Regions from separate parts of the Paenibacillus sp. R14(2021) genome, predicted to be linked through region 2. Evidence: predicted binding sites of a transcription regulator. Region 2 holds the regulator's gene; the other holds the start of a gene.
What was found. Region 2 encodes LexA, which represses DNA repair genes until DNA is damaged. Its sites were predicted from a motif close to CGAACATATGTTCG; they were not measured.

Region 1: the regulator LexA is predicted to act here: its motif matches at 8,110-8,123, upstream of KXU80_RS02835 (DNA polymerase IV).

Annotation. Positions count from the first base shown of each region.
Region 1 is NZ_CP080269.1:534,934-545,500, forward strand. It holds gene KXU80_RS02755 (DUF7683 domain-containing protein) at 1-148, shown strand, start outside; gene KXU80_RS02760 (DUF2164 domain-containing protein) at 231-491, shown strand; gene KXU80_RS02765 (helix-hairpin-helix domain-containing protein) at 506-724, shown strand; gene KXU80_RS02770 (GNAT family N-acetyltransferase) at 834-1,310, shown strand; gene KXU80_RS02775 (NUDIX domain-containing protein) at 1,372-1,872, shown strand; gene pheA (chorismate mutase) at 1,995-2,276, shown strand; gene KXU80_RS02785 (hypothetical protein) at 2,308-2,604, shown strand; gene KXU80_RS02790 (metallophosphoesterase family protein) at 2,620-3,342, shown strand; gene KXU80_RS02795 (NUDIX hydrolase) at 3,344-3,892, shown strand; gene KXU80_RS02800 (hypothetical protein) at 4,138-4,383, shown strand; gene KXU80_RS02805 (GrpB family protein) at 4,380-4,925, shown strand; gene KXU80_RS02810 (GNAT family N-acetyltransferase) at 4,926-5,435, shown strand; gene KXU80_RS02815 (GNAT family N-acetyltransferase) at 5,478-5,990, shown strand; gene KXU80_RS02820 (class I SAM-dependent methyltransferase) at 6,015-6,491, shown strand; gene KXU80_RS27770 (hypothetical protein) at 6,449-6,730, shown strand; gene KXU80_RS02825 (HAD family hydrolase) at 6,797-7,459, shown strand; gene KXU80_RS02830 (GNAT family N-acetyltransferase) at 7,514-7,963, shown strand; gene KXU80_RS02835 (DNA polymerase IV) at 8,145-9,398, shown strand; gene KXU80_RS02840 (YhjD family protein) at 9,395-9,919, shown strand; gene KXU80_RS02845 (VOC family protein) at 10,052-10,222, shown strand; gene KXU80_RS02850 (DUF4362 domain-containing protein) at 10,305-10,567, shown strand, end outside.
Region 2 is NZ_CP080269.1:1,466,015-1,476,581, reverse strand. It holds gene KXU80_RS07105 (YdcF family protein) at 1-425, shown strand, start outside; gene KXU80_RS07100 (AAA family ATPase) at 545-1,528, shown strand; gene hflX (GTPase HflX) at 1,557-2,843, shown strand; gene KXU80_RS07090 (methionine gamma-lyase family protein) at 2,945-4,171, shown strand; gene KXU80_RS07085 (MerR family transcriptional regulator) at 4,233-4,643, shown strand; gene glnA (type I glutamate--ammonia ligase) at 4,675-6,003, shown strand; gene KXU80_RS07075 (hypothetical protein) at 6,138-6,716, shown strand; gene lexA (transcriptional repressor LexA) at 6,813-7,433, opposite strand; gene KXU80_RS07065 (LysM peptidoglycan-binding domain-containing protein) at 7,625-7,999, shown strand; gene KXU80_RS07060 (DUF896 domain-containing protein) at 8,211-8,408, shown strand; gene KXU80_RS07055 (aldo/keto reductase) at 8,441-9,427, shown strand; gene KXU80_RS07050 (hypothetical protein) at 9,477-9,995, shown strand; gene KXU80_RS07045 (HAD family hydrolase) at 10,020-10,567, shown strand, end outside.

The DNA.
Region 1 (10,567 bases), 930 kb from region 2:
CAATCAGCTTCGTATGCTTTTTGGGCTTTCGAAGGATCATCCCGTGACCGGTCATTTCACATTGTCGGAGAGACACGCGGAAGCCGTCGGCCAATGGGTATCGCATGCTATCGACTTGGAGAGCTGCGAGTATTACATCGCGGACTAGGTGCCGTGGAAGAGGGCAGGTGATAGCTTGAATATTGTTTGGCCGAAGGAAAAAATAGTTGTCCCACAATCAGGAGGGTTACATGATGTTCACATCCATTAAACTGCCGCGGGAGCAGAAGGAAGCGCTGATCCGCAGCCTGCAGACCTACTTCGAGGAGGAACGCTCCGAGACGATCGGCGAATTGGGCGCCGAGACGCTGATCGACTTCATGATCGGCGAGCTTGGTCCTTACATGTATAACCAAGCACTCGCAGATGCTCGGAAATTGATTCAAGAGAAGATGGCTCAGATTGACGATGAATTGTACGCGATCGAGAAGCCCATTCGCACAATCCGCTAGAATGGAGGGACGGCATGCAGAGAGAGCAAGGCAATCAACAGAAGCAGGATTTTCCGGGCGGGCTGGCCAAGCCCGCCCACCGCGCACTGGCAAACGCCGGGCTGTCCAGCCTGGCGGATGTCTCGCGAATGAGCGAGCACGATTTCAAGAAGCTCCATGGCATCGGTCCGAATGCGCTCGAGAAAATCCGCCAAGCGATGAAGGCGAAAGGGTTGTCCTTCTCCGAGCAGTAGGGTCGGAGAAGGTTATGCGAAGCTGGATCATAGATCCCTTCGATTTTGCAGCAGCAGGAGGGCCAGGCAAGCAGATGCCGCGGCACTCCTCGATAAAGGGGGAGCAGGCATGTTTACGCATCGGTCCTTAATGGGCGAGGATCTCAGATGGATCGCTTCGTTCCCGCAATCCGCGGATGAATTGTTTTATGTCAGTCCGAGGTTTCACTATCCGCTGACGCCGGATCAAATCATGAAGCTGCTTGAGTACCGGCGCTTGCCAACCGTTGTAATCGACGCGGCGACAGGACATACGGCGGGTTACGCCAATTTGTACGACTGTCAGGAAACAAGCTGCTGGCTGGGCAACGTAATTGTGTCTCCGCGCTACCGGGGCCAGGGCGCAGCGGAAGTGCTGCTGAAGACGATGATGCATAAGGCCAAGTCAGAGCTTCACATGCAGAAGCTGCTGCTTTCCTGTCATCAGACTAACGCGCGAGGATTGGCTTTTTATCACAAGCATGGGTTTAAACCGTACGACATGAAACGGATTCCGATGGAAAATAAACGGGACGTCATCACCATTCAGATGGCTATCGATCTGTAGGCGGTCACTTTTATAAATGGCAGCGCTTTCGGAGGGCGGGTAAGCGGCAGGAAGAGGTCGGATGGAAGTAAGACAAATGGCCGTTGCCTATCTATTTCACGGGGATGAGCTGCTGCTCATTAGAAAATCAGGCAGCCGTCTGCACGCGGAGACATATTGGAGCGGGGTTGGCGGGCATATGGAGCCGCATGAGCTGAACAGTCCGCGTGAAGCATGCCTGCGAGAAATTTATGAAGAAGCGGGGATTCAGGCGTCCGAGCTGATTGATTTGAAGCTTCGTTACATCCTGCTGCGGGTGAAAGAAGCCGAGATCAGGCAGCAATACGTGTATTTCGGCCGAACGACCGGACGATCGGTTCGCGCTTCGGACGAGGGGGAGCTGTTCTGGGTTGATCAGGAAGCATGGCCGCAGCTGACTTTTTCCACAATTAATGCCTTCATGCTGGCACATTATCGGGACCATGTAGACGCGGAGCAGGTATTTACCGGCACGATTACGCTTGAGGAAACGGGCCAGCCCGCGATGCAGTGGGCGGAGCTCCGAGATCCGAAGGTGTTCTAGGGGCGGGTGGGGCTTGGGGCGAACGTGAGCTTGCCAATAAAAAGGGAAAGACAGAACGGCCCCCATCAGATACAATATTAGGAAATGATGAACAAGGTCGAACACAATGAGGGAGAGACACGATGACGAAAACCTTGGATCAGCTGCGTGCTGAAATTGACGGACTGAACCTGGAGCTTCTTTACTTGCTCAATAAACGCGCTGAGGTCGCAATTGAGATCGGTCAAGTGAAGAAAGGGATGGCGAAAGAAGTATTCGATCCCGAGCGTGAACGGCATATATTTAACCACCTTAATCAGTTGAACGATGGTCCGCTTACAAACGAAATGGTGCAGAAGATCTTCAAAACGATCATGGACGAAGCTTCCCGTCTGCAGCGTGAAACAATGAACCGGACCGGTTGAACGCTGAATGAAAGGCGGAGGATCGCGATCCATGGCAAGATGGGGTACGGCTGGTCTTGAACTACTGCGGATTTGCTTGCTGCTAGCTGTTGCGCTGTATGTGCTCGATGGCGCGGAACGATATTTGCTTCGCGATATGCCAGGGCAGCCTGCGGCGCATTTGTTGCGGGGACTCGGGAATTTTCTATTCTTCTTCGTGCTGTACAGAAACCGGCTTCAATTCAGGGGCTGGCATTCATCGCCGCGCAATAAGAGGTTAACGCTGCCTGTTACGGCAGTTATGGTGATGGCAGCCATCGCACTCATTCTTGTCCCAACATTCTTGTAGATGGAAGGTGACGGGTTGACACGAATACTCATGATTAGCGATGTTCACGGCTGTGCGGTACAGCTGGACGAGCTGCTGAAGCTTGTAAACTATCGCGCGGATGAGGATCAGCTTATGCTGCTGGGGGATTACGTGGACCGCGGCCCGCAAAGCAAAGAAACCGTAGAACTAGTCATGGAATTGACCAGACAGCCCAATGTCATTGCTCTCCGTGGCAATCATGACCAGCGGTTGGTCGATTTGGCGATATCCCATGATCCTGAAGTTCCAATAAAATTTATGGAACATGGGGGATTGACGACGTTGCAGAGCTATGCCGGGATCCGCAGTGAATCCTTCGATCCGTATGATTTGAAAGAGTTCTCACAGTATTTGAGCGGCAACTATGCGAAGCATATTGCATTTCTCCAAGGGCTGCCGCTCTATCATGAAAATCTCCAACATATTTATGTGCATGCTGGCCTGAATCCGCTGTACGCGAATTGGAAGGAACAGCCGGAGCACGACTTTATGAATATTAAAGGTGAATTCCTTCATGTTAAGACGGTGGTGGACCGACTGGTTATTTTCGGCCATACGCGAACGTCGGAGCTGCAAGACTCTGCCGCCGTTTGGTTCGGAGGCGATAAAATCGGCATTGACGGCGGCTGCGCCTACGGCCAGCAGTTGAATGCTTTAATTTATGAACAAGGTACCTATTCCTCGGCGTTCGTAAGAAACCGAAAGGGAGACGAATGACATGGATGCATTGGACGGCAGGGAATTTCCGACGCTTGCGCGGCCGATTAATTGGGGGCCGGTCACGGCGGTTTTTGCGCGTGCGGAAGACGCGGGCGACGAGTCGCTTGTAAGCAATGTCAGCATCATCCCTTTTGTCGGGAACAAAGTCGTGGTCATTCAGCAGGAGAACGGACGCTGGGAGCTGCCCGGCGGTACGCTTGAAGAAGGGGAGTCCTATTGGGCTGCGCTGCGGCGCGAAATGGCGGAAGAGCTCGGTGCCGAGCTTGTGTCCTACCGGATCTTCGGCTGCTTTCTGTGCGAATCCAGCGCCGCAGCCCCTTATCGGCCGTATATTCCTTATCCTCGATTTCGGCGTGTCGTTGGTTACGGGGAAGTCAGGATCGTCGGCAAACCGCTTAATCCTCCTGACGGCGAGCAGATTGTATGCGTCGAGGCGGTAGAACTCGATGAAGCGGTTCGGAGGCTGCAAGGGAACGGGCGCTTCGAATTGGCGGAGCTGTACCAGCTTGCCTATGCCATTTGTCGGGATCGGGAAGGAATGCGATGAGGCGAGCGGCATGTTCTCCGCTTCTCCTCGGCTGGAATCTCATTCGCAAGAAATCGTTGCGCGGACACGTCGTGTCCATGCCGATAGGCCTATATTTAATGTCATTAATTTCTGTAGTGTTCACTCCCATTCTGAATTCGTTGGGGTACGGCATAGGCTTGCTGGACTGCAGAGGACTTCGGCGGCTCTGGCGCCGGAATGTTAAGCCAGATATGCGCACATATATGCAGTGAAGGGGGAATGACATGCGTTTACGTCAACTGTCAACCGCTGTAGCTGTATCTGCTGCGGTGCCTTTGATCATCTATCTTCTTCTATTAGGCGCGCAAGCTGTAATTAAACATCAGGAGACGGACTTCCAGTACCATGACAGCTATTTCTTGGTCCTCCATGTAGGTTGGGTCGGTTACGGCGCTTGTTTCTTGCTGTGCTTTGCGCTCTATCTGGCTATTTTTGCCGTGTTTCGGGCGATAAGGAGGGCCAGCCGATGAAGGATGCTATTGTCATTGTTCCTTATGACCCCAACTGGAAAGCCGAATTTGCAGAGATCGGCTCCGGGCTTCGCAGGGGCCTGCACGAACACGCGCTTCGCATCGACCATATAGGCTCGACTTCGATTGCCGGTCTGGATGCCAAACCGGTCATTGATATTCAGATATCGATTGCGCTGCTCGAGGATCTGGAGGCCATGTCGGAAGGACTGGCATCGCTTGGCTACGTACGCCGGATGGACAATTTGGATTTATCCAAGCGGTATTTCCGGGAATCGGAAGGGATGCGCCGGACGCATATTCATGTTCGCGAGCAGGGGAGCTTCTCCGAGCAGTTCGCGCTGCTTTTCCGAGATTATGTACGGGCGCACAAGCATGAAGCGAAGCGATATGCGGCAATCAAATACGCGCTGGCTAATTCGCACCGGAATGACCGCGAACGGTACGTGGAGGAGAAAGAGCCCTACATTTGGGATATGATGCGCAGTGCGAGCAGATGGAGCCAGAAAATCGGCTGGAAGCCGGGCGCTTCGGATGCTTAGATGAATGCTGGCCAGAGCAAGCTGCTGCGGGCACAGGGATCGGATAAGAAAGCAGGGGGGATCGCACTGGAAGAGCTCACTTTCGGCTTCGCGGGTAAGGAAGATGCCGCGCTTGCGGCGCGCATGAACCGGCAGTTGATTCTAGACGAGCAAAGCGAGAATCCGATGTCCTTGGACGAGCTGGAGGCACGGATGTTGAAGTTGATGGCGTCGGGCTACACATGCGCGATTCTGCGGCTGGACGCTGCGATTGCCGGCTATGCGCTCTATCAGCTGCGGCGTCATCCCTACGACGCGGAGCGGCAGGAGATTTATCTGCGCCAGTATTATATTGAGCCTGCGTACCGTGGAAGAGGCATTGGGCGGGCGGGTGTTCAGCTGCTGCAGGAGCGGGCTTTTCCTCCCGGCGCGACGGTTATTATTGACGTACTCAGCTCGAACCCCGCCGGCGAGCGTTTCTGGCGGAGCGCGGGATTCGAAGCGTATGCGATCACGATGAGAAAACGCTAGGAGTGAAGACTTATGAAGATCGACCTGCGAGGAGAATCAAACATGCCTACCGAACCTGAACCTGCCACCTTGTTCAAAGAAGTCGACGAGTCGCATCTGCCGAAGATACTAGCCATTTATAACTATTACGTGGAGCATACGACCGTTTCATTTCACACGGAGCCGCTGACGCTGGACGAGATTCGCGTTAACGTCATGAACGCCAGTCCCAAATTCAAAACCTTCGCTATCTTGGAAAGTGATGTACTGATCGGCTATGTGCTCCTCACGCAGCATAAGAACAAGCAGGCTTACGACGTGACGGCGGAAGTTACGGTCTATCTCGATCCGAACCATTTGGGGCGCGGCGTCGGGAGCAAAGCGATCGCTTTCGTGGAGGAGGCCTGCCGTGCAGGTGGATTTCATGTGCTTGTTGCTACGATTTGCACAGAGAATGAACGGAGCATGCGGTTATTCGATCGGCATGGCTATGTGAAGTGCGCGCATTTTCAGGAAGTCGGGCTGAAATTCGGACGGCGGCTGGACATTGCCAGCTATCAGAAAATCATCGGTTAATTGTTCGCAAGGGAGCGTGAAGGCATGGATCGCGTCGCTTATATTCGGGAACAAGAGAAGCAGTACCACGACGATTGCTATGCGCGGAGCAAGCTCTTTGAGCCCGGTTCTTGGCTGCATAAGCCGGTACAGACAGTAATGGAGCTGCTCGAAGCCTTCGACGGCAATGAGGAGCTGACCGTGCTCGACCTGGGCTGCGGCGTCGGCAGAAACAGCATTCCGATTGCGGAATGCTTGATGCATCGCCGGGGCAGCGTCGTCTGCGTGGATGTGCTGGAATCGGCGATTAGCGGACTGACCGCTTACAGCCGGGAGTTCGGCGTGGACGCCTTCATCCGGCCGGTGTTGTCCGGCATAGAAGCGTTCGAGATTGAGCCGGGCGCCTATGATTATATTGTGGCGGTGTCTGCGCTGGAGCATGTCTGCACGATCGATGCGCTGGGGATAAGCTCGCGGAGATGGCTCGAGGGACGAAGGTTAACGGCATTAACTGTTTGGTGATCGGTACGAACCAGCGGGAAACGCTGGTCGCTACGAGCGAAGAGCTCGACCCGTTGTTCGAGATTAACCTGGCGGCGGAGCAGCTGCTGGCGCTATTGGATCGGCAGTATGCGGGCTGGGAAGTGCTGAGGCGGCTCGTTAAACCGCTGGCCTTCGATATTGAACGGCAAGGGCAGCCGGGGAAGCTGACCTCGGATTGCGTGACGCTGGCCGTGAGGAAGCTAACGGCAGAAGTGTGAGCGGCAAGAGGGCGATTCGTGCAAAGCCGGGACGAGGCGTGCATACGGGTGAAGGGAGACTGAACGATGGAGCGGATTAAAGCGGTTTTGTTCGACTTGGACAATACGATCTTGGATCGGACGCGTACGTTCAGCGGATTCGCGGAGGCGTTCCTGACGACGCATTTCGGCCATGTGGAGGATCGGCGGGCGATGCTGCGCCGCATCGTGGAGCTGGACGAGGACGGTTATAAGGACAGGCATGCGCTGTTCACCGAGCTGCTTGATGAACTGCCTTGGCAGGTTCGGCCCCTGCATAGCGAACTGATGGCGCACTGGAAGACGGGCTATGCGAGCAGTTCCGTTCTGGCGGATCAGGCGCGGGAAGTGATCGAGCGCGCGAAGAGCAAATACCGGATCGGGCTCGTCACGAACGGCACGACGCAAGTCCAGTACGGCAAAATCGATCACCTCGGCATCCGGGGCGATTTTGACCTTATCCTCGTGTCGGAGGAGGCGGGCGTGAAAAAGCCGGACGCCCGCATCTTCGGACTGGCGGCCGACGGGCTGGGCGTTCGGCCGGAGGAATGTCTGTTCATCGGCGATCATCCCGTCAATGACATCGAGGGCGCGGCTCGCTGCGGCATGGCGACCATCTGGGTGCAAGCGAATCAGCCTTGGCGGGACGGCCTCGAAGCGAAGCCGCTGCACGCGATCAAGCGATTGAACGAGCTGCTGACGCTGTTATAGAGAAAGCTGCAACACTCGCTGCATGAGATATGGCGAGAGGAGGACGTACCCGCGATGATTCGAATGTTGAAGCCCGGGGAAGCGCCGCCTTATGCGCTGCTTCTGCTTGCTGATCCGGATCGCTCGGTTATTGAAGCCTATGTGCATCGGAGCGTCTGCTTCGTAGCGGAATTGGAGAATGAAACTATTTGCGCCTGTCTGCTGCTGGCCGCTGGACCGGATACGATGGAAATCATAAATATAGCGGTACGCGAGGATCATCAGGGCAGAGGCTTCGGGAAGCGGCTCATCGAGCACGCGGTCCGGTACAGCGCGGAGCTCGGTTATCGGCAGATGCACATTGGAACCGGCAACTCCAGCCTTCAGCAGCTGGCCTTGTACCAGAAATGCGGCTTTCGTATCGTCGGCGTGGAGCCGGATTATTTTATCAAGCATTACGCGGAGCCGATCTACGAGAACGGCATTCCGTGCAGGGATAGGATCCATCTTCGAAAACGGTGGTAAATAGCGGTCGTTCAGCGCTTGCTGTAAGCGCTGGATGCCGCTTTTTTGTTGTTTAGCGGTATGCCAGGGGGCGAAAATAAAAAATGGGCATGCAGGCAGATTTTGACCTTGCATTAAGAGCGTATGTTCGGTATATAATATTTATACGAACATATATTCGCTTTCGTGGAGGGGATCACCGATGTCGAGGCAAATCTTCCTGATCGACGGACAGTCATTCTATGCCTCCCTGGAGAAGGCTGCCCACCCGGAGTATCGCGATAAACCGGTTGCCGTAGGCGATCCGTCAAGGATGAACGGCATTATACTCGCGGCGTGTCCCATCGCCAAGTCCCGCGGCGTGACCACGGCGTCGCGCGTCGGAGAGGCGCTTGCCCGGTGTCCGGAGCTTGTCGTAATCCGGCCCCGGATGGGAACGTATATCCAAATCTCTTTATTGATTACCGAAATTTTTGAATCGTATACGGAGCTGGTGGAGCCTTACAGCATCGATGAGCAGTTTCTCGACGTCACGGGTTCTCTGGAATATTTCGGCTCTCCGGAGGAGCTGGCTGCGTGCATCCAGCACGATGTTCTCCTGTCGACGGGCGTTCTGTCGCGGGTCGGTATCGGACCTACGAAGATTCTGGCCAAGATGGCTACCGACAATTATGCCAAAAAAATACCGGAAGGCGTCTTCGAGCTCTCGTACGACAAGCTGGAATCCACGCTGTGGCAGCTTCCGGTGCATCAGATGTTCATGGTCGCCTCGGCGATGACGCGTCACTTCACCCGGATGGGGTTATCGTATATCGGCGATATCGCCCGTATGGATTTCGGCGAGTTCAAGCGGCGCATGCGGCGCGAGATGGGCAAGCAGAGCGACATTCAGGCGGGTTACTATTGGCAGACGGCACGGGGCATCGACCCGAGCCCCGTGGAAGCGGGCATCCGGCATCAGCTGAAATCCGTCAGCCACGGCAAGGCGCTTCGCTGGAATCTGTACCGCGAGCTGGCGGATATCGAGGTCGTACTGCTGGAATTGGTCGTGGAGGTTTGCCAGCGCACGAGGCGGAATCGATTCCTCGGCGCGGTCGTATCGGTCGCGGCTGCGGAAACCGACGGCGTCCGCTCCAGCTGGTTCAGCCGGCAGATGACACTGCCGCAGCCGACGTCATTGACTCACGAGGTGGCGGCCGCCGTGCTGAAGCTGTTCAAGGCGCACTGGAGCGGGCGGCCCGTGAGCCGGCTCAGTATTGCATTGTCGCAGCTGACGGACGACAGCGCCATTCAGCTGACGCTGTTTGAGGATCGGGCCCGCGCTTACCGCAAGGAACGGGTTATCGACGAGATCAAAGACCGCTACGGGAGCGATGCGATTATGCGCGCCTCCTCGCTGCTGGATGCCGGCGTGGCGCGGGAAAGGGCAGAGCAAATTGGAGGACACTACAAATGAGCAGGCTGGACGGCAACGAACGATGGAAATCCAAGATGTTACTCACCGAGCATGCGGAGCAGTATGACCAGCAGCATGCCGGAGGCGGCGGCCAGGATGCCGCGGCCGCGAAGGCGCCCGTGCCCAAACAGCGCAATATCATTACGATGGAAGAGCGGACGATGCTGCGCGACTATATCTTGCTGCCGCATATGGAGAAGATGGTGGAGAAGAGCATCGCCGACGTGGAGCATACCACGAATATTTTGAAACGCGGGTATTTGATGGCTGGGCAGAAGATTCTGGACCGCATCGTGCAGGATCTGTACGGACTGCGGCGGGAACTGAAGCGGCGCAATATCCGGATTCTGAGTGAGGAGCAGTCGGACTTGGTCGTGTACCACCGGTATTACTGCCGGGGCTACGAGGACCGGTTCGGTATGACGCGCGACGTGATGCGTTCGGAAATCAGCGTGCAGCTGGCCCGATACACGTCGGAGCTTGCCGTGCTGCTTAAGGGAGGGCCGGTGAAATCGAATTGACCGAACGAAGGGCAGGCGCGCTGCGAAATGGATGATCGCAGCGCGGCATACGGGATTCAGCACATTCGCCATAGCCAAACCGTCGATTTTCACTATAATTAAAAGTACTTGATGGGATTTACAAATGTTGGAGTGAATACAACCTATCAGACGCCGTCGGCCATGCTTCCGACCGGGGATCTTGAAGGCGCTTACCGCTTCATGCAGGAACAGGGCGTGGAGCTGGCGAGCGCAATCGAGCATAATCATTGGTTCGTCTTCCGCGACCCGAACAGCAATATGCTGATGGTTGTGCGGGCCTAGAAGGCTTAACAAGTAAGTATTTGGAAATCCACCGAAACTTTCCGGCCGCAGGCTGCGTTGAAATGACAAGAGGTGAAGGCGGATGAAGAAGAAGATACTCCTGCCGTTCTTGCTGGCGGCCGTATTATTGTCGGGCTGTCAGCGATCTGCGTTCGGGAGCGGCGGTGCGGAAGGGTTTCCGATACCAACGAAGCCCTATACCGTGGAGCAGGCTATTCAGAACGGCGACGTCGTGAACGATCACGGCACATACAGAAACCTGGGGAAATGGCGTCAATTTCTGACCGCCGTGAAGAAGCATAGGTTCAAGCATGAGCAGGTGCGCATCACCGAATACTCCCTCGA
Region 2 (10,567 bases):
ACGGGTACGCTTTATACAAGCAGGGTACCGTGAAGTATTTTATTCTCTCCGGCGGGCATGATCATAATGGCTCTACGCTCTCGGAAGCGGAGGGCATGCGCGATTATTTGGCAGCTAAGGGTGTCCCGAAAGTGAAGATGATGCTGGAAGAAGACTCCAGGAGCACCTACGAGAATCTGCTCTTCAGCCGGCCGCTGGCCGCCAAACACGGCTGGTGCAAGCTTCTAATCGTTACCCATGACTTCCATGCGCCTCGCGCCGGGGAAATTTCCGCGTATTTGAATTATCCGGCGAATACCGTGACCGCGGGCTACAAATCCCAAGTTCTGAGCGTCGGCTACAATTATTCGCGGGAAGTATTGGCCTATACGAAATGGAAGCTGGATGAACAACTGATGCGCCTCGGCTTACGGCTGCCGGATTAGCTGTCATCCTGACTAAGGCTCGCCTTAAATCTGTTAATATGGCGGTTATCACTAGAATACAATGGATTATACGCGCAGCAGATGCCCATGATCCTTGAAGGACAGGTGATGAAGCACATATGGACGATCGAGTCGTTACGACAGGCGGGAGTGGCAGTGGAAGACCCGCCCGTCAAATCAATGTAGTCCTCCGAAGCAGCGAATCGTATGCCCTTGCCGGCAGCCCGGCACCGCAAATCGACAGCGAACCGGCCGCTGCTGCACGGCCGCTGTCCGCGAACGACCCGTTCCTAGACATCCAACGTGAGCTCGACCCCATGGTCGGGCTTGAGAACGTGAAATTGCTGATTTATGAAATATATGCGCTGCTGCAAATCAGCCGCATGCGTTCGGATGCAGGGCTGTCGGGCGGATCGCATGTGTACCATATGATCTTTACCGGGAATCCTGGTACAGGCAAGACCACGATCGCTCGCATTGTGGCGAAGCTGTTCAACAAGATGGGCGTACTGTCTAAGGGCCATATGATTGAGGTGGAACGAGCCGATCTGGTCGGTGAATATATCGGGCATACCGCCCAGAAAACCCGTGATCTTGTGCGCAAGGCACTTGGCGGCGTACTGTTTGTGGACGAAGCCTACAGCTTGGCTCGCGGCGGTGAGAAGGATTTTGGCAAGGAGGCGATCGATACCCTTGTCAAGGCGATGGAGGACCATCGGAATCAATTCGTGCTCATTCTTGCGGGTTATCCGCTCGAAATCGAGAACTTTCTGCTGACGAATCCGGGCCTGCCGTCGCGCTTCCCCATTCAAATCGATTTTCCGGACTATTCGGTGGATCAGCTCATCCAAATTGCGGAGTTAATGGCGAAGGACCGGGATTACACACTTATTCCCCAGTCAGTGTTCAAGCTGCGCCAGCATCTCATGCAGGAGAAGGCAATGTCGATGTTCGCGTTTAGCAACGCGCGTTATGTGCGCAATATAATCGAGAAAGCCTTCCGTCATCAGGCGGTCCGCTTATTGAATCAGTATCCTGCCGGTTCACCGGGCAAACAGGAACTCATGGCTGTTCGCCCGGAGGATTTGAAATGGGAGAAATGAACATTTAAAGGAGCTGCAACCGCCAACTATGAGGCAAACAACCTACGATACCGATACCGGTATGCAAGATCGGGCGATTCTCGTCAGCCTTATAACCCCCGATATCAAACGAGGGCCGGGCAATCCCGAGCATTCCCTTCAGGAGCTAGTCAGCTTGGCGGAAACGGCAGGCGTCGAAGTGTTGGCGTCGCTGACGCAGAATAAGGAGAAGATCGATACCAAGTGGTTCATCGGCAAGGGCAAAGTCGAGGAGCTCAGAGCCGCTGCCGAGGAGCTTGGCGCTACGACTGCGATATTCGATCAGGAGCTCTCCGGTGCACAGGTCCGCAATTTGGAAGAATCGCTGGATTTGAAAATCATCGACAGGACGCAGTTGATTTTGGACATATTTGCGCAGCGTGCCAAAACTAGAGAGGGTATAATTCAAGTCGAACTGGCTCAGCTCAGCTACTTGCTGCCAAGGCTATCCGGCCACGGCAAGAATCTCTCCCGTCTTGGCGGCGGAATCGGGACAAGAGGTCCCGGCGAGTCGAAGCTAGAAACCGACCGGCGCCATATTCGTGACCGGATCTCGGATTTGAAGCACACGCTTGCAGAAGTCGTGCGGCACCGTACGCTTCACCGCGAGCGCCGCAAGAAGTCCGGCGTGCAGCAGGTTGCGCTCGTCGGGTATACCAATGCCGGCAAGTCGACGCTGCTTCGTGAGCTGACGCAGGCCGATGTATATGTGGAGAACCAATTATTTGCTACACTTGATCCTACATCCCGCAATTTGACGCTTCCAAGCGGCAGCGAAGTCGTGCTGACAGATACGGTCGGTTTCATTCAAAATCTGCCGCATGACTTGATCGCCGCGTTTCGGGCGACGCTGGAGGAAGTATGCGAAGCGGATCTCGTGCTTCATGTCATCGACAGCTCCTCCATCATGCGTGAAGAACAGATCTCGGTCGTGGAACACATCCTTGGCGAGCTTGGCGCAGCCGATAAGCCGCAGCTGATGATTTATAATAAAATGGATCTGGTTGTGGCGGGAAGCGGTCAGCTCCTGCCGGCCAACGGACCGGATACGCTTGTGATCAATGCGTATAACGATTCGGATTTGCTGCGGCTGCGGCAGAAGATTCAAGACAAGATGACAGGCGCTACGCGAACCTTCGTGCTGCCGGCCGAACGCGGCGATCTGATTGCGCTTGCTTACCGAACGGGTGATGTACTCGAACAGTCCGTTGAAGGCGAGAGCATGTGGCTGACGGTCCAGCTGAACAAGCAGGATTATGAGGTTCATGGCCATACGCTGGAACAATATGTTCATTAAGCATAAAAAACAACGTGGAGATATGAGGAGAGACTTTGAAGGTGAAACAGCAAGAACGTACAAGCTGGTTAGAGTTGACCAAGTGGGCGGAGGCTGCAGAGATGCAGGCCGCCCCTGTTTTTCGTTCACTGGACGGCGTCGCTGAGCGCAACCAGTGGAAAGTGATTGAAGCGTTTCAGAAGCACCGCGTCAGCGATTATCATTTTAACGGTTCGACCGGGTACGGCTATAATGATCGGGGAAGAGAAGTGTTAGATTTAGTCTACGCGGATGTCATGGGCGCGGAAGCTGCACTGGTGCGTCCGCATTTCGTATCCGGGACCCATACGATCAGCTGTGCGTTATTCGGGCTGCTTCGTCCGGGCGACGAGCTGCTCTACATTACGGGACGTCCGTATGACACACTGCATAAGGTGATCGGGAAGCCCGGCGACGGCAAGGGATCGCTGCAGGACTTCGGCATCGCCTACGGCGAGGTTGCTCCGCTTGCGGACGGCTCCATTGATTGGGACACGGTCGCAGCCCGCATGACAGCTCGAACCCGTGTGATCGGCATTCAACGTTCGCGCGGTTATGATTGGCGCGCATCCTATACCGTTGCCCAGATTGGCGAGATGGTGAAACGGGTAAAAGAATTGAAACCGGACGTATATATATTCGTAGACAACTGTTACGGTGAATTTACGGAAGAATTGGAGCCCACCGAGGTTGGCGTTGATCTGATGGCTGGATCGTTAATCAAGAATCCGGGCGGCGGCCTTGCGCCGACAGGCGGCTACGTAGCAGGCAGGAAGGAAGCAGTCGACCTGACCGCTTATCGGCTTACGGCACCGGGTATTGGCGGCGATGTCGGAGCGACGCTCGGGACGCTGCGAGCCATGTATCAAGGCTTGTTTTTGGCTCCGCATCTCGTCGGACAAGCGCTCAAGGGCAGTGTTTTCGGCGCGGCGATATTTGAAATGCTTGGCTTCGAAAGCAGCCCCCGTTATGATGCGCCGCGCACGGACTTGATTCAGGCAATTCGGTTCAAGGAAGCGGATCAGCTAATAGCGTTCGTGCAGGGCGTGCAGCGCGCATCCGCAGTAGATTCACATGTCACCCCCGAGCCGTGGGACATGCCTGGTTATGAACATCCCGTTATTATGGCGGCTGGTACATTTATGCAGGGTGGGAGCTTGGAGCTTTCGGCGGATGCGCCGATCCGTGAGCCCTTTATCGCGTATATGCAGGGCGGACTCACTTATGCCCATGTCAAATACGGTGTTCTGAACGCGCTCAGCATGCTTGCCGAACGAGAGTTGATTGTAATTAAACCTTACACAACTTGACACGTTTTTGGCATAGATGTACAATGAGAGCATATATCAGATACTGGAAGGTTGATGCGACATGGGTGACGAAATACGCAGAAATATGGCGCTTTTTCCGATCGGCATCGTCATGAAGTTGACCGACTTGACCGCTCGGCAAATCCGTTACTATGAGCAGCACGAACTAATCGTACCCGCTCGTACGGCCGGGAACCAGCGGTTGTTCTCGTTTAACGACGTGGAGAGACTGCTCGAAATCAAATCGCTGATTGAGAAAGGCGTTAATATCGCCGGCATCAAGCAGGTGATGAACCCGGTTTCGAAGGAATCGGAAGACGCGACTGTCGTCAGCGAATTGTCAGAAGTGAAACGACGCGAGCTGTCGGATGCACAGCTTCACCGCCTGCTGAAACAGCAGCTGCTTGAGAAGAGACCGGGCAAAGCCTCGTTAATTCAAGGCCAGTTGTCCCGTTTCTATAACAAAAAATAATAACAATGAATAACCAAAAGGAGCTGATTCCGTGAGCTACAACAAAGATGACATCAGACGTATCGCGAAGGAACAAAATGTCCGGTTTATTCGTCTTCAGTTCACCGACTTGCTTGGAACGATCAAGAACGTAGAGATTCCCGTCAGCCAGCTGGAGAAAGCACTCGATAATAAAATGATGTTTGACGGTTCTTCCATCGAAGGTTATGTGCGGATCGAAGAGTCCGATATGTATCTCTATCCAGACCTGGATACATGGGTCGTATTCCCTTGGGTGGCCGAGGATCGCGTTGCCCGCTTGATCTGTGATATCTATATGCCGGACGGCACGCCGTTTGCCGGCGACCCGCGGGGTATTCTGAAGCGTGCGCTGAAAGAAGCGGAAGAAATGGGCTTTACCGCTATGAACGTAGGTCCGGAACCGGAATTCTTCCTGTTCAAAACCGACGCGCAAGGCAACCCGACGACGGAGCTGAACGACCAAGGCGGTTACTTCGACCTTGCGCCAATGGATCTCGGAGAGAACTGCCGACGCGAAATCGTGCTGACGCTGGAAGAGATGGGCTTCGAAATTGAGGCATCGCACCACGAAGTGGCGCCAGGCCAGCATGAAATTGACTTTAAATACGCGGATGCGATCAAAGCTGCCGATCAAATCCAAACGTTCAAGCTTGTCGTTAAAACCGTAGCCCGCCAGCACGGCCTGCATGCTTCTTTCATGCCGAAACCGTTGTTCGGTGTAAACGGATCCGGCATGCACTGCCACCAATCGCTGTTCCGCGGCAACGTGAACGCCTTCTATGACGAGAGCGACAAGCTGGGCTTGAGCCAAGTTGCCCGCTACTACATGGCAGGTATGCTGCGTCATGCGCGTGCATTCGCAGCCATCACGAATCCAACAGTTAACTCGTACAAGCGTCTTGTGCCTGGTTATGAAGCACCTTGCTACGTAGCTTGGTCTGCGAGCAACCGCAGCCCGATGATCCGAATTCCGGCTTCCCGCGGCTTAAGCACGCGTATTGAAGTACGCAGCCCGGATCCGGCCGCTAACCCTTATCTGGCGCTTGCTGTTATGTTGAAGGCAGGTTTGGACGGTATCCGCAACAAGCTGCCGCTTCCTGCGCCAACGGATCGTAACATCTATGTAATGACGGATGAGGAGCGGATCGACGAAGGCATCCCGAGCTTGCCGGATGACCTCAAGGAAGCGCTCACCGAGCTGCTTCGCAGTGAAGTCATCTGCGACGCGCTCGGCGATCATGCACTTGCTCACTTCTATGAGCTGAAGGAAATCGAGTGGGATATGTACCGCACGCAAATTCACGAGTGGGAGCGCGATCAGTACCTGTCGCTCTACTAGAACCAAGATCACGACTGCTTCCGCGGAACCGCGGGGGCAGTTTTTTTGTTTGGATCGAGGAACTCACCCGCACTTGTACAGCCCATTGCGCATACAATGCCGCATTAGAACTTTGCTGAAAGGCGGTGCCATGAATGAAGGGTATTATAAAAGCAGGGACCTCTTTCAAGCTCACGGGCCCTGTGCTTTCCCATGTGGCTGCCATCATGACGCCCTTTTATATGAAAATCGCCGGCAACCGCAGCTTTGCGCTGCGATGGTCCAGAGCGGTAAGGCAGGCGAATTTGGACGTATTGCTAGCCTTGTTCAAGGCGGTGACGCCGCCGGCGAAGCTGAGCGGGTTTTCCGTGAATGGAATCGGGTATTTTATTGATTTCCAATTTCCGCCGCCTACCCTGCAGTATTCAAACGGAACAACGATTCCTCCCGGTACGGCGCAGTTTACGTTCTCAACGCCGATCCATCGTGCCATTGCAAGGGCGGTCATCCCATTCTATACAGCACTTTCGAAATCACCAGCTTATGCTGTGGCGTTGGCGTCCGCTGTCAACGCAAATGACATCGCGCGCATTCGAAGGCTTGTTCGACAAAAAGTGACATCTAAGGCATTGCAAGCCGTTACGAGCGATTTCTCGGGGGTAACGCTTACCTTCAAATTCCGAGGCAGCCGGTTTCTCTATCGGAACCTATTGTTCCGTGAGATTGTAGGTTAAGTGACATGAACATTGTTAATGATCTGCAAATCGAAAAGCACAAGGGGCATTCACTGCGCTTCATGCAAGCGCTGTGAATGCCCCTTGTGCTTATGTTTAGTGGATATCGCGGAAGAGGCCGATGACTTTGCCGAGAATCGTAACGTTGCGGAGGCGAATTGGCTCCATCGTTGCGTTCTCCGGCTGCAGGCGAATGTGATCCTTCTCCTTATAGAAGGTCTTGACGGTAGCTTCGTCGTCCTCCGTCATGGCAACAACGATATCGCCGTTGGTCGCATTCTGCTGCTGGCGAACGATGACATAATCTCCGTCATGGATGCCGGCCTCGATCATACTCTCACCCATGACGTTAAGGATGAAGACAGTATCGTCGCCGACTTTATCTGCTGGAAGAGGGAAGTAATCCTCGATATTCTCTGTCGCCGTAATCGGGACGCCGGCGGTTACTTTACCTACAACAGGCACCTTAGCGATGGAGAGGGGGAATGGAATTTCATTGTCTTCTCCATCTAAGATTTCGATTGCGCGAGGCTTCGTAGGGTCGCGGCGAATGAGGCCCTTCTTCTCTAAACGGTCCAGGTGGCCGTGAACCGTTGAACTTGATGCCAGTCCGACAGCTTCACCGATCTCACGAACGGAAGGCGGGTAACCTTTCTCGCGAACTTCCGTCTTAATGAATTCTAGTATCGCCTGCTGGCGGTTTGAAAGTTTCGACACCGGAATCACTCCATCGTTTCATTTGTGTCAAATTATAACACAGAACCGGAGTTCGTACAAACATAAGTTCGAGAAACACAAGTTCGCATTTTTCTGCGAACAAACGTTCTAAAATGTGTTGACTGCAAACGGATGTTCGTGTTATTCTGGATTCATCGAGTACAGAACAAACGTTTGGGGTGCTGATAATAATGACAACGATATCTATGTATTCAACCGCTAATCCAGGTAAGGGATCCATTACACATACAGCAACGCGTTCACGTCAGGAGCGCAGGGCAGAACGGTTATTGATTCGTCTTGCTGCTGCAACGTTATTCTTCGTCCTGCTGTTTACTGGTCTTACATTAATGACGAGCCATGCGAACAGCGAGCTTCCCGCCCAACCGACCGCAGAGGAACAAGTGATTATTGTCGGCTCTGGCGATACATTATGGGAGATCGCAAGCGACATTCGTAAGGAAGGCGAGGATATCCGGCAGATTGTGTATGCGCTGCAGAAACGGAACAACTTAAGCGGCGGTTCATTAAAGGCCGGACAGTCACTGATTGTTCCAGCGGATTAATAGCTTGCAGCATAACTATATGTTAAGAAACAGGACTAGGCGGGCCGCGCTGCTTGGTCCTTTTTTGTTTTGTATCGAGGCATTAATAAGCCTTGCACTGACATGGCAGAACCCAAGCAGCGGACATGTTGTCGCCTTGACAATGGAGGATTAAAAATGTCAAAGTAAAGAATGTGATGTTGACCAGGAACCTGAAAGGAGTGCAGTAGAAATGGAAAAAATCATTGCTCGAATCAATGAGCTTTCAAGAAAGAACAAAACAGTCGGATTAACAGCGGAAGAGCTGGTGGAGCGCGATGAGCTGCGCCGTCAGTATTTGGCCAATTTCAAACGGAATTTCCGTGATCAGTTGGATACTATTAAATGGGCGGAAGACGAAGAGAATGAAGGCGGTTCGATCAAGCATTAACCACTTGCGCGATGAAGAGGGGGCTTTCATCGATGCAATACCGATTGTTAGGCCGCAGCGGATTAGCGGTATCAGAGCTTTGCCTGGGTACGATGACCTTCGGGAACACAACAAGCGAAGCAGATTCCATTGCGATGATTCATAGCTTCATGGAGCAAGGCGGAAATTTTCTGGATACGGCGAATGTCTATGTACAGGGCCGCTCCGAGGAGGTCGTCGGCAAAGCGATCAAAGACCGCCGCTCTGAGGTTGTCCTGGCGTCTAAAGCCCGTTTCATGACCGGTGATCATCCTAACAGCGGCGGTGTTTCCCGCAAGCATATTATGGATGCGATAGACGCCAGCCTTAGACGTCTGAATACTGATTATATCGACCTCTATCAAGTACATGTCTGGGATCATGCCACGCCGATCGAAGAAACGCTGCGTGCGCTGGATGATCTGGTTACATCGGGTAAAGCACGATATATCGGCTGCTCCAATTTTTTTGCATGGCAATTAATGAAGTCGCTTGCTGTAAGTGACCGTGACCGCTATGTGCGCTTTATTTCGATCCAACCGCAGTACAGTCTGGTCAGCCGGGAAATGGATCGTGAAATGCTGTCGCTCTGCCAGGAAGAGAATGTTGGCATTATCCCGTGGGCACCGCTCGGCGGCGGCTTCCTGACAGGCCGTTACAACCGCGACGTGCCAACGAGCGGACGGTTGACAGCCAAGCAAGGCGAGAGCTCTTGGACGCTTCGCGCGTCGGACAATAACTTCAACGTGTTGGAAGTCGTGAAGCAGACTGCGATGGAGCTGGATAGAACGCCGGCTCAAGTGGCACTGAAATGGCTGCTGCAGCGTGAAGGAATCACGTCGCCAATCTTCGGAGCCAGCACGCTGGAGCAGTTCGATGAAAACATGGGTGCGATCGGCTGGCAGATGCCTAAGGAAGCGTGGAACAGGCTGGATGAAGTCAGCGCACTGCCAAGCGAGTACCCGAACCGATTCATCGCCAAATTCGCAAGACCGTTCTAAATAAAGCCAGTAAAGTGTTCGTTTCGCAAATCGCTAAGGGGGATCATCCGTGTCAAGATCGTGGGAACGTAAAGTACAGAAAAATCAAGAGCAGCTGAACAAGCAGCGCAAGAAACAAGGCAAGTCACCGCTTATGGCGGCGAAATCCGGAACGGATGCACTTGATACATACAAAGGCCGCAGCTATGTCATGCCGGCGTTCCTTTTATTGTTCATCCTGTTCTATGTAATCGTTACGATAAATTCAAGTGCATTCAAGCAAACGGATAACATGTTCTGGATTACGGTTGCTTGTTATGTCGTTCTCGCGGGCTTGTTCCTGCTGCGGAGACCATATTTGTCGGTTGGTAAGGATTTTATTCGTTCCCGCCGTTTTGCCGGCGATCGTAATATCTATGTGAGCAACATGAAAGGCATCACCATACAAAAAGGCTATATCGTGGTTGAACAGCATAAAGGCGGTAACTGGGTGTTCTCGCGCGTCATCAACCGTTATCCGACGGAACAGATGGCAGAACGCATGAAGGCTTTTGCAACGCAGCATGGGATCCCATTAACCGAAAAATAATCAGAGTGGAGTGCACAAGCAAATATGGCAAAACAAGCTGTACTATTTGATCTGGATGACACGCTTCTATGGGATGACAGAAGTGTACAGGAAGCATTCGACGCGACTTGCGAATCTGCGGCTGCCGAGACCGGCGTGAACGCCAAAGCGCTCGAAGAAGCTGTTCGCCGGGAAGCCCGCGCACTTTACGAATCGTATGAAACGTTTCCATTTACCAAAATGATTGGAATCAACCCGTTCGAAGGACTCTGGGCGAATTTTCTGGAGGGAGAACAGGCGGAGTTTCGCCAGCTGCAGCAGCTGGCGCCGGCTTACCGGAAAGAAGCGTGGACACGCGGGTTGAAGGCGCTCGGCATCGACAACGAATCGCTCGGCGCGAAGCTGGCCGAGCAGTTCCCGGCAGAACGCCGTAAGCGGCCGTACGTATACGAAGAAACGTTCGACGTCTTGAATAAGCTGAAGGGCAATTACAAGCTGCTTCTGCTGACGAATGGATCGCCTGATCTGCAGCGCGAGAAGCTGGCTGGCGTGCCGGACATCGTTCCTTATTTCGACCATATCATTATTTCCGG